Linked DNA regions of Skermanella sp. TT6. The protein of the gene in region 2 interacts with the protein of the main gene of each other region in a pairwise test. Links are inferred from orthologs where the notes say so. Each region holds a gene or a part of one and is shown on either strand. Other genes may lie near its edges.

Region 1 (3,699 bases), 650 kb from region 2 along the record:
GCGAATTACCGGCGGACACCGGCGTCGATCCGCATCATCCGCCCGCTCGTGGGGGACGGCCTGTTCCTCAGCGAGGGCCAGCGCTGGCGCCACCAGCGGCAGACCCTGGCGCCGGCCTTCACACCGCGCGCGATCCCGGTGCTCGCCCGCCACATCGCCGACGCGACCCGGGAGGCGCTCGCCGGCGTCGCGGCCCGCGCCGAGGATGGCCCTGTCGAACTGGTCTCGTTCTGCCAGCACCTGGCGCTCGATATCGCCGGCCGCTCGATGTTCTCGGTGGAGATGTCGGCCCACGGTGCCGAGATGCGCCGGCTCATCGCGCATTACGCGGAGCGGCTGGGACGGCCCTACCTGCTCGATTTCCTGCTTCCGGCCTCGGTTCCCAATCTGCACGACCTCGCCCGGAGGCGCTTCCAGGCCGAATGGATGGGGCTGATCGAAACCATCATGGCGGAGCGGTCTCGGGGCGCCGCCCGCTCCGCCGACACGCCCCGCGACCTGTTCGACCTCCTGCGCGCCGCCCGCGATCCCGAGACCGGCGCCGGGATCCCGGCCGAAGAACTGCGCGACCAGGTCGCCACGATGATCGTAGCCGGCCATGAGACGACGGCGCTCGCGATCTTCTGGTCGCTGTACCTGCTGGCGCTTGCGCCGGACATCCAGGAGGGCGTCGCCAGCGAGGCGGCGGGCCTCGACCTTTCCCGCGACGGGGCCGCCCTGGCGCTGCCCGTCCTCGTTCTGACCAGGGCCGTCGTCCAGGAGGCGCTCCGCCTCTACCCCCCGGCATTCATCCTCGTCAGGGAGGCGATCGGCGAGGATCTCGTGGGCGGCGTGCCGGTGCGCCCCCGGGACCTTGTCATGGTGGCTCCGTGGGTCCTCCACCGGCATCGCAAGTTGTGGCGGGATCCGGACGTCTTCGACCCGGCCCGTTTCCTGCCCGACGCCGCTCCTCCCGACCGGTTCGCCTATCTCCCGTTCGGCCTGGGACCCCGCGTCTGCATCGGCGCGCAGTTCGCCCTGACCGAGGCCGTCCTGGTCGTCGCAGCCATGGCGTCGGCCTTCAGGATCGGATTGCCCGATCACCATCCCCCCGTCCTGCCGACCGCCGTCATCACGACCCAGCCGGATCGTGCGGCCCGGTTCGATCTGGTCCGGCGGACCGGTTAGGCGACGCGGAACGTCATGGATCCGCGACCCGGTCGCTCGGAGGCCGCCTCAGGAAGGCGCCGGCCACCGGTTGCTCGACCTGGAGCCATTCGGGCCGCCGGTGAGCAGCATAGCACAACATCGCTATCAGACGGTCGGCGGCTTCTTCGGGCGTCAATTTTCGATTGTGTTTCAGGAGTATCTCCAGGGCGGCCCGATACCCGGCGTCGGGATGGGGCCGCATGCTCTTCGCACGGGCATAGGCGCAAACCACGGCGCGAATGAGGTCCTCGGAAGCCGAACGCTCCATTGGGTCCACCCGGTGGTGACAGGGGACCGAGTTTGTCTCGAATGCCCGCTGTCCCGGAAGAGTCCGATGGTACGTTATCCCGAGGAGGGTGCCGGCTTCCGCGCCGCCGGCGCTACTTCGCCGAGTCCCGGCTGATGATCTTGTTGAAGTTGCTCTTCTGCTCGAACACCATGGCCAGCTTGTGGTCCTCGAACTGCTTGAAGAACTCCTCCCAGGAGATTTCCTCCAGGCTGTCGTTCTTCGAATTGGGAGCATCCGGGAACTCGATCCGGATGATCCCGACGCCGCCCTGGCCGTGGGTCGATTTCACCACCGCCGGCTTGCCGCCGTGCTGCTCGGCCCACTTGCGGATCTTGTCGTGGTCGGTCGTCGTTTCCGACATGCGTCGGTCCCTTTCCTTGATGGATCTCCCATGTCAACAGAAGGAGCGCGGAAGGGTTTCCCCCGGTCAGCCGATGCAATCGTCCAGCCCGTCGCGTTCCACGATCGCCATGCGCTGCTGGATCACGTTGGCCCGACCGGCGATGTAGCGGGTCGGCTTGGCGGGCGACCAGCGCAGCGGATTGGGCAGCACCGCCGCCATGAGCGCGGCCTCCCGGCGGGTCAGGGCCGATGCCGGCTTGCCGAAATAGGCGCGGGATGCGGCCTCGGCGCCGTAGATGCCGTCGCCCCATTCGATGATGTTCAGGTAGACCTCCATGATCCGCGATTTCGGCCAGACCAGCTCGATCCACAGCGTGAACCAGGCCTCCAGCCCCTTCCGCAGGTAGGTCCGGTCCTGCCAGAGATAGGCGTTCTTGGCGGTCTGCATGGTGATCGTGCTGCCGCCCCGCAGCGACCGGCCGGCCAGGTTTCCCTGCCAAGCCTGGCGCAGCGAGGCCCAATCGAAGCCGGCATGGCTGCAGAACAGGCTGTCCTCGGACGCGATCACCGCCCGGGGCAGGGCGTCGGACAGGCTTTCGAGGCCGACCCAGTCCTTCTCGATCCCGGCACCGTCGATCGCCCGGATCAGCATCAGCGGCGTGCCGGGCGGCGGCACCACCCGGTACAGCGCGACCCATCCGACCGTGACCGCGGCGACGCCCAGCCCGATCGCCAGCATGGCCGGAAGGATACGCCGCCGGGGCAGGGCGGTGGAAACTCGCTGGATGACGGACATGGGACCTGCGGCCTGGGGACGGGCGGCCATCATAACCACCCTGAAGGGGGAGGCAACCTCGGCCTGTTCCGCTCGCGCCGCGGCGTCCGGGCTTCTATACTGCGGCCGTGATGGACATGGTTCAATCCCCCGCGCCGCCGCGGCGCCTGCTGTTGCCCGACGTGCCCGCGCTGGTCGCCGGGGCGCGGCGGGCCGTCTGGCTGACCGCCGACGGCGAGATCGACACCATCGACCTGGACGAAGCCCGGCGCCGGCTCCAGCGGGAGACGCTGCTGGTCTGCCACGCCCGGGCGCTGGGCCGCCGGCTGAACGCCGACCGCTTCGCGGCGCTCGACCTGCTGGAACTGTTCGCCTTCGTCCATCCCGCCCGCTTCGTCGTCCCGACCCCGCGCGGCCTCGCCGAGGCGCTCGGCCTGCCCAGGCCCGACGGCGCGGAGGACGACGCCCTGACCCTGATCCGCGCCACCCGCCAGCTCCTGACCGACCTGACCGATCCCGACCGGGAGGAGAAGTCCGACCCGGTGGCCATCGCCTGGTACATGGGCGCGGGCGCGCAGGGCTACGCCTGGGGCTGGGCACCCTTCGTGCTGTCGGCGCTCGGCGCCCCCAACGGCCCGCCGGGCCGCCGCGCGCTCGGCGCTTTCCAGGTCTGGAAGCGCCTGCCGGAATGGGAGGAGGGGGCTCCAGAGCCGCCGCCCGGCCAGATCGCCGTCCATGCGAACGACGCGCGCCGCCGCCTCGCCGACCTGCTCCAGGCCGGCATCCGCGGCAAGGCGGCCGAGCCGCGCCCGCAGCAGTCCGACTATGCCAGCGCGGTCAGCACCGCCTTCACCCCGCGCAACTATCCCGGGACGCCGAACCTCGTCCTGGCCGAGGCCGGCACGGGCGTCGGCAAGACCCTGGGCTATCTGGCGCCCGCCAGCCTGTGGGCGGAGATCAACCGCGGCCCCGTGTGGATCTCCACCTACACCCGGAACCTCCAGCACCAGATCGACGGCGAGCTGGACCGGCTCCACCGCGACCCGGACGTGAAGGCGCGCAAGGTCGTGTTGCGCAAGGGCCGGGAGAATTACCTGTGCCTGCT
Region 2 (4,519 bases):
GCGGTTCAACACCACGGCGCCGTTTGGCGCCATGCCTTCGAAGATCTCCGCCTTGGCGTCGGCGATCGCCTCGACCGACGGGAAATGCTCCAGGTGGACCGCCTCGACGGTCGTGATCACCGAGACGTCGGGGCGGACCTGGCGGGACAGCGGGCCGATCTCGCCGGCATGGTTCATGCCCAGCTCGAACACGGCGTAGGTGCAGTCCGGCGGCATGCGCGCCAGGCTCAGCGGCACGCCCCAATGGTTGTTCAGGCTTCCCGCCGTGGCGAAGGTGGGCGCCAGCGCGGACAGGCAGGTTCCCAGCGCCTCCTTGGTGCTGGTCTTGCCGACCGACCCGGTCACCGCGACGATCTTGGCGCCGGTGCGCAACCGCGCCACCGAGCCCAGGTCCTGGAGGGCGGCGAAGGTGTCCTCGACCATGACCAGCGGGGCGTCCGGCCCGACGCCGTCCGGCCGGTGCGACACCAGGGCGGCGGCCGCGCCGGCGGCCAGCGCCTGCGCCACGTATCCGTGGCCGTCGAAGTTCGGACCCTTCAGAGCGATGAAAAGATCGCCCGGCTGGATCGTGCGGCTGTCGATCGACACGCCGGTCGCCTGCCAGTCCAGGGCGTCGGCGGAGCCGTGCAGGGTGCCGTTGGTCGCCGCGGCGACGTCGCCGGCGGTCCAGAGAACGGGGGGGCGTGCCATCAGACCAGGGCCTCCCGCAGGGCGGCGCGCGCCTCGTCGGCGTCGTCGAACGGCCGTACCACGGTGCCGACGGTCTGGCCCTGCTCGTGGCCCTTGCCGGCGATCACCAGCACGTCCCCCTCGGCCAGGTCCCCGACGGCGGCGCGGATCGCCGCGGCGCGGTCGCCGATCTCCTCGGCGTCCGGGCAGCCGGCCATGACCTCGCGCCGGATCGCCTCCGCCGCCTCGGTCCTGGGGTTGTCGTCGGTCACGATGACCCGATCGGCCAGCCGGTCCGCCAGCTCGCCCATGACCGGCCGCTTGCCCCGGTCACGGTCGCCGCCGCAGCCGAACACCACCACCAGCCGCTTCGCCGCGTGGGGACGCAAGGCCCGCAGGACCGTCTCCAGCGCGTCGGGCGTGTGGGCATAGTCCACGTAGATCGGGGCGCCCGAGGGGTGGTGGGCGACCAGTTCCAGCCGGCCGCGGACGCCGCCCAGCCGCTCCAGCGCCGCCGCCGCCTCGTCCGGGTCGGTGCCCGTGCCGATCGCCATGCCCAGCGCGCACAGCGCGTTCATGCACTGGAAGCGCCCCGCCAGCGGCAGGTCGATGTCGTGGTCCCGGCCGAGCACGGTCAGCTTCAGCCGCTGTCCGTGGGGCAGGGGGATCAGGTCGCGCAAGACAAGCTCCTTCGCCTGTGTGCCATAGCCGATCAGGCGATGACCACGCCGCGAACACAGCTCTGACAGATGGGTGAACTCGGGCGCGTCCGCGTTCAGCACCGCCGTCCCGCCGGGGGGCAGGACGCGGTCGAACAGCATCGACTTGGCCGCGAGGTAAGCCTCCATACTGCCGTGGTAATCCAGGTGGTCGCGTGACAAATTTGTGAAACCTGCGGTTTCGATCGCCACGCCGTCCAGGCGGTGCTGGTCGAGACCGTGGCTCGACGCCTCCATGGCGAGATGGTCGATCCCGACATCGGCAAGCTCGGCGAGCGCCTGGTGCAGAGACACGGTGTCCGGCGTGGTCAGCGAGCCGTAGCGCTCCATCCCCGGCGCCGTGATGCCCAGGGTGCCCAGGCTTGCCGCCCGGTGGCCGAGCAGGGACCAGAGCTGGCGGGCGAACTGCACGGTGGAGGTCTTGCCGTTGGTGCCGGTCACCGCCGCGACGTGGGCCGGCTGCCGCCCGTAGAAGCGGGCCGCCATCAGCGCCAGCCGGCGCCGGGGGTTCTCGTCCTCGATCACGGCGACGCCGTCGGGCGCCCCGTCCGGCAGCACCGTGCCGGCCGGTCCCAGCACCGCCACCGCGCCGCGCGCCACCGCGTCGGCCACGAAGGCCCGCCCGTCGGCCTTGCTTCCCGGCAGCGCCGCGAACAGGAAACCCGGCTTGACCGCGCGCGAATCGCTCGTCAGGCCCGCGATCAGGGGATCGCGGGCCTGGAGCGGCGCGGCCTGGGTGGTGTCGGAGGAGGCGAGGTCAGTAAGACGCAAGGGTGCTTCCCCGGGGATTGAGATGGATTTCGGTCGCCGTGCGGATGTCGGGCCGGGTCTCGTCGATCGGGCTGATGCCCATCAGGGGACCCATCTGCTGGATGATCCTGCCGGCCAGCGGAGCCGCGACCCAGCCGCCGGTGGCGTAGCCGTAGGTGCGCTTGTTGCCTTTCGGCTCGTCGACCATGGCCATCACGAGATAGCGGGGATCCTGGATCGGAAAGGCACCGATGAACGACGACAACAAGGCCTTCTTCGCATAGCCACGCCCACTGGTCTTCTCCGCGGTGCCCGTCTTGCCGCCGACCACGTAGCCGGGGGCGGCCGCTCCGGTCGCCGTGCCCTGGGTCACGACCAGGCGCATCAGCCGGCGGATTTGGTCCGAGGTTTGTGGCGAAATTACGCGTTCCGCGGGTACCGGATCGCCGGGGTTCCGCCGCAGCAGGGTCGGCGGGTGCAGCAGGCCGCCATTGACCGAGGCGGCGGTGGCCGACGCCATCTGGATCGGGCTGACCGACAGGCCGTGGCCGAAGGAGATCGTCATCGTGCTGGCTTCGCGCCAGGGATTGGGCACCATCGGCGCTCCGACCTCGGGGATCTCGATCGGCGACCGCTTGAGCAGGCCGAGCTTGTCCATCAGCGCGCGCTGGGCCGGCGTGCCGACCTCCATCGCCATCCGGACCGACCCGATGTTGGACGAGTACATGAAGACTTCGGGGACGGTCAGCCAGCGGTTCTTGCCGTGGTAGTCGCTGATCGTGAACCGCCCGACCCGCACCGACTTGGTCGCGTCGAAGCTGTCGCCCATGCGGATCTTGCCCGACTCCAGGGCGAGGGCCGAATTGAAGATCTTGAACGTCGAGCCCATCTCGTACACGCCGAGCGTGTTGCGGTTGAAGCGCGCGTTCTCGTCGCTGGTCGGGGAGTGGGGGTCGAAGTCCGGCAGCGAGACCATCGCCAGGACCTCGCCGGTCTTGACGTCCATGATCATCCCGGCGCCGCCCAGGGCCTGGAACTCGTCCACGGCGTTCTGGAGCTCCCGCTTGACCAGGTGCTGGAGGCGCACGTCGAGAGAGAGCTGGACCGGCTCGCTCGACGACCTCAGGCGGCTGTCGAACGACTGCTCGATCCCCATCAGGCCGTTGTTGTCGACTCCGGTGAAGCCGACGACATGGGCGGTCAGGTTGGCGTTCGGGTAGACCCGTCGCTCCTCGCGCTGGAAGTAGAGGCCGGGGATGCCGAGCCGGTTGACCTCGTAGTGCTCGCGCGGCGACAGGTTCCGCCGGATCCAGACGAACCGCTTGTCGCTCTTCAGCTTGGCCAGGGTGTCCTGGTAATCCAGGTCGGTCAGCACCGAGGTCAGCTTCTGCGTCGCCTCCAGCGGGTTGATCACCAGCTTGGGGTCGGCGTGCAGCGACGCGGTCGCCAGCGAGCTCGCCAGCAGCACGCCGTTGCGGTCCACGATGTCGGCGCGGCTGGCCGGGATGGCATGGGCGGAAGCGGCCTGCGCCAGCCCCGTGTCGCCCCCCTGGCTCATCACGGTGGCGTCGACCAGCTTGACGCCGACCGCGCCGAAGGCGAGCGCGAAGACCGCGACGGTCACCATCAGCCGGCTGCGCGCCTGGTCCAGCGCCTGCGCGGCGCGGCTCCCGGCGCGCCGCTCGGCGGCGCGGGGAGCCGGCGCCGCTTCCGGGCGGTCCGTGTGCCAGTGGCGTGACGCGTGGATGTCGGTCATTGCGTCACCTTGTAGGTGGCGAGCACCACGGAGCCGGCCGGCACGCCGCTGCCGCCCGGCTTGCGCGACGGCATCGGCACCGTCGTCCCGGCGACCAGGGCGGAGCCCGCCGGCGCGTTGGGATCGGCCGGATGCAGCCGCGCCGGGATGGTCTCGACCGACGCGATCATCTGCCCGGCGGCGGTCGGGCCGAGCACCAGGTGCCGGCGCGCCATCTCCTCGATCCGGGTCGGATCGTTCATGTAGCTCCACTCGGCCTTCAGGATTTGGATGGCTTCCTGCTCATGGATGATCGCGCGGTTCAACCCGGCCAGATCCTCCCCGAGCGCCTGAACCCGGTAGCTCGTGTGGAACAATGCCCCGCTCGCCAGGCCCGCCAGACCGAGCCAGATCACCGTGGACTTGCTGATCATGCTGCCTCCTCGAAGGCCGGTGCCTTCGTGCGTTCGGCCGCGCGCAGCCGGGCTGACCGGGCGCGGGGATTGTTGACGAGTTCCGTGTCGCCGGGGGTCACCGGCTTGCGGGAGATCAGGCGGAACGTCGGCGCCGCTTCGGCCGTCCGCTCCACCGGTGCGTGGCGCGACGGGGCCGGGCTGTTGCCCGACCGCCGCCGCAGGAATTCCTT

The links. The genes of interacting proteins can lie anywhere in the genome.
Region 1: the proteins of IGS68_RS06885 (region 2) and mtgA interact in binary tests that used the Escherichia coli proteins (3 or more experiments, as listed by UniProt). The link is inferred for Skermanella sp. TT6 from one-to-one orthologs.

The regions. Positions count from the first base shown.
Region 1 is NZ_CP067420.1:2,133,071-2,136,769, forward strand. Bases 761-3,699 are described here. They hold mtgA (monofunctional biosynthetic peptidoglycan transglycosylase), read right to left. Parts: upstream 2,616-3,699; coding sequence 1,905-2,615; downstream 761-1,904. Other genes in these bases: IGS68_RS10060 (cytochrome P450), read left to right, coding at 761-1,167; IGS68_RS10065 (ATP-grasp domain-containing protein), read right to left, coding at 1,569-1,838; IGS68_RS10075 (ATP-dependent DNA helicase), read left to right, coding at 2,726-3,699. Outside these bases: more of IGS68_RS10060, read left to right, coding at 1-760. UniProt on the Escherichia coli protein: Peptidoglycan polymerase that catalyzes glycan chain elongation from lipid-linked precursors. May play a role in peptidoglycan assembly during cell division in collaboration with other cell division proteins.
Region 2 is NZ_CP067420.1:1,480,166-1,484,684, forward strand. The notes cover bases 1,521-4,519. They hold IGS68_RS06885 (peptidoglycan D,D-transpeptidase FtsI family protein), read right to left. Parts: upstream 3,895-4,519; coding sequence 2,146-3,894; downstream 1,521-2,145. Other genes in these bases: IGS68_RS06880 (UDP-N-acetylmuramoyl-L-alanyl-D-glutamate--2,6-diaminopimelate ligase), read right to left, coding at 1,521-2,159; ftsL (cell division protein FtsL), read right to left, coding at 3,891-4,307; rsmH (16S rRNA (cytosine(1402)-N(4))-methyltransferase RsmH), read right to left, coding at 4,304-4,519. Outside these bases: IGS68_RS06875 (UDP-N-acetylmuramoylalanyl-D-glutamyl-2,6-diaminopimelate--D-alanyl-D-alanine ligase), read right to left, coding at 1-690; more of IGS68_RS06880, read right to left, coding at 690-1,520. UniProt on the Escherichia coli protein: Essential cell division protein that catalyzes cross-linking of the peptidoglycan cell wall at the division septum. Required for localization of FtsN.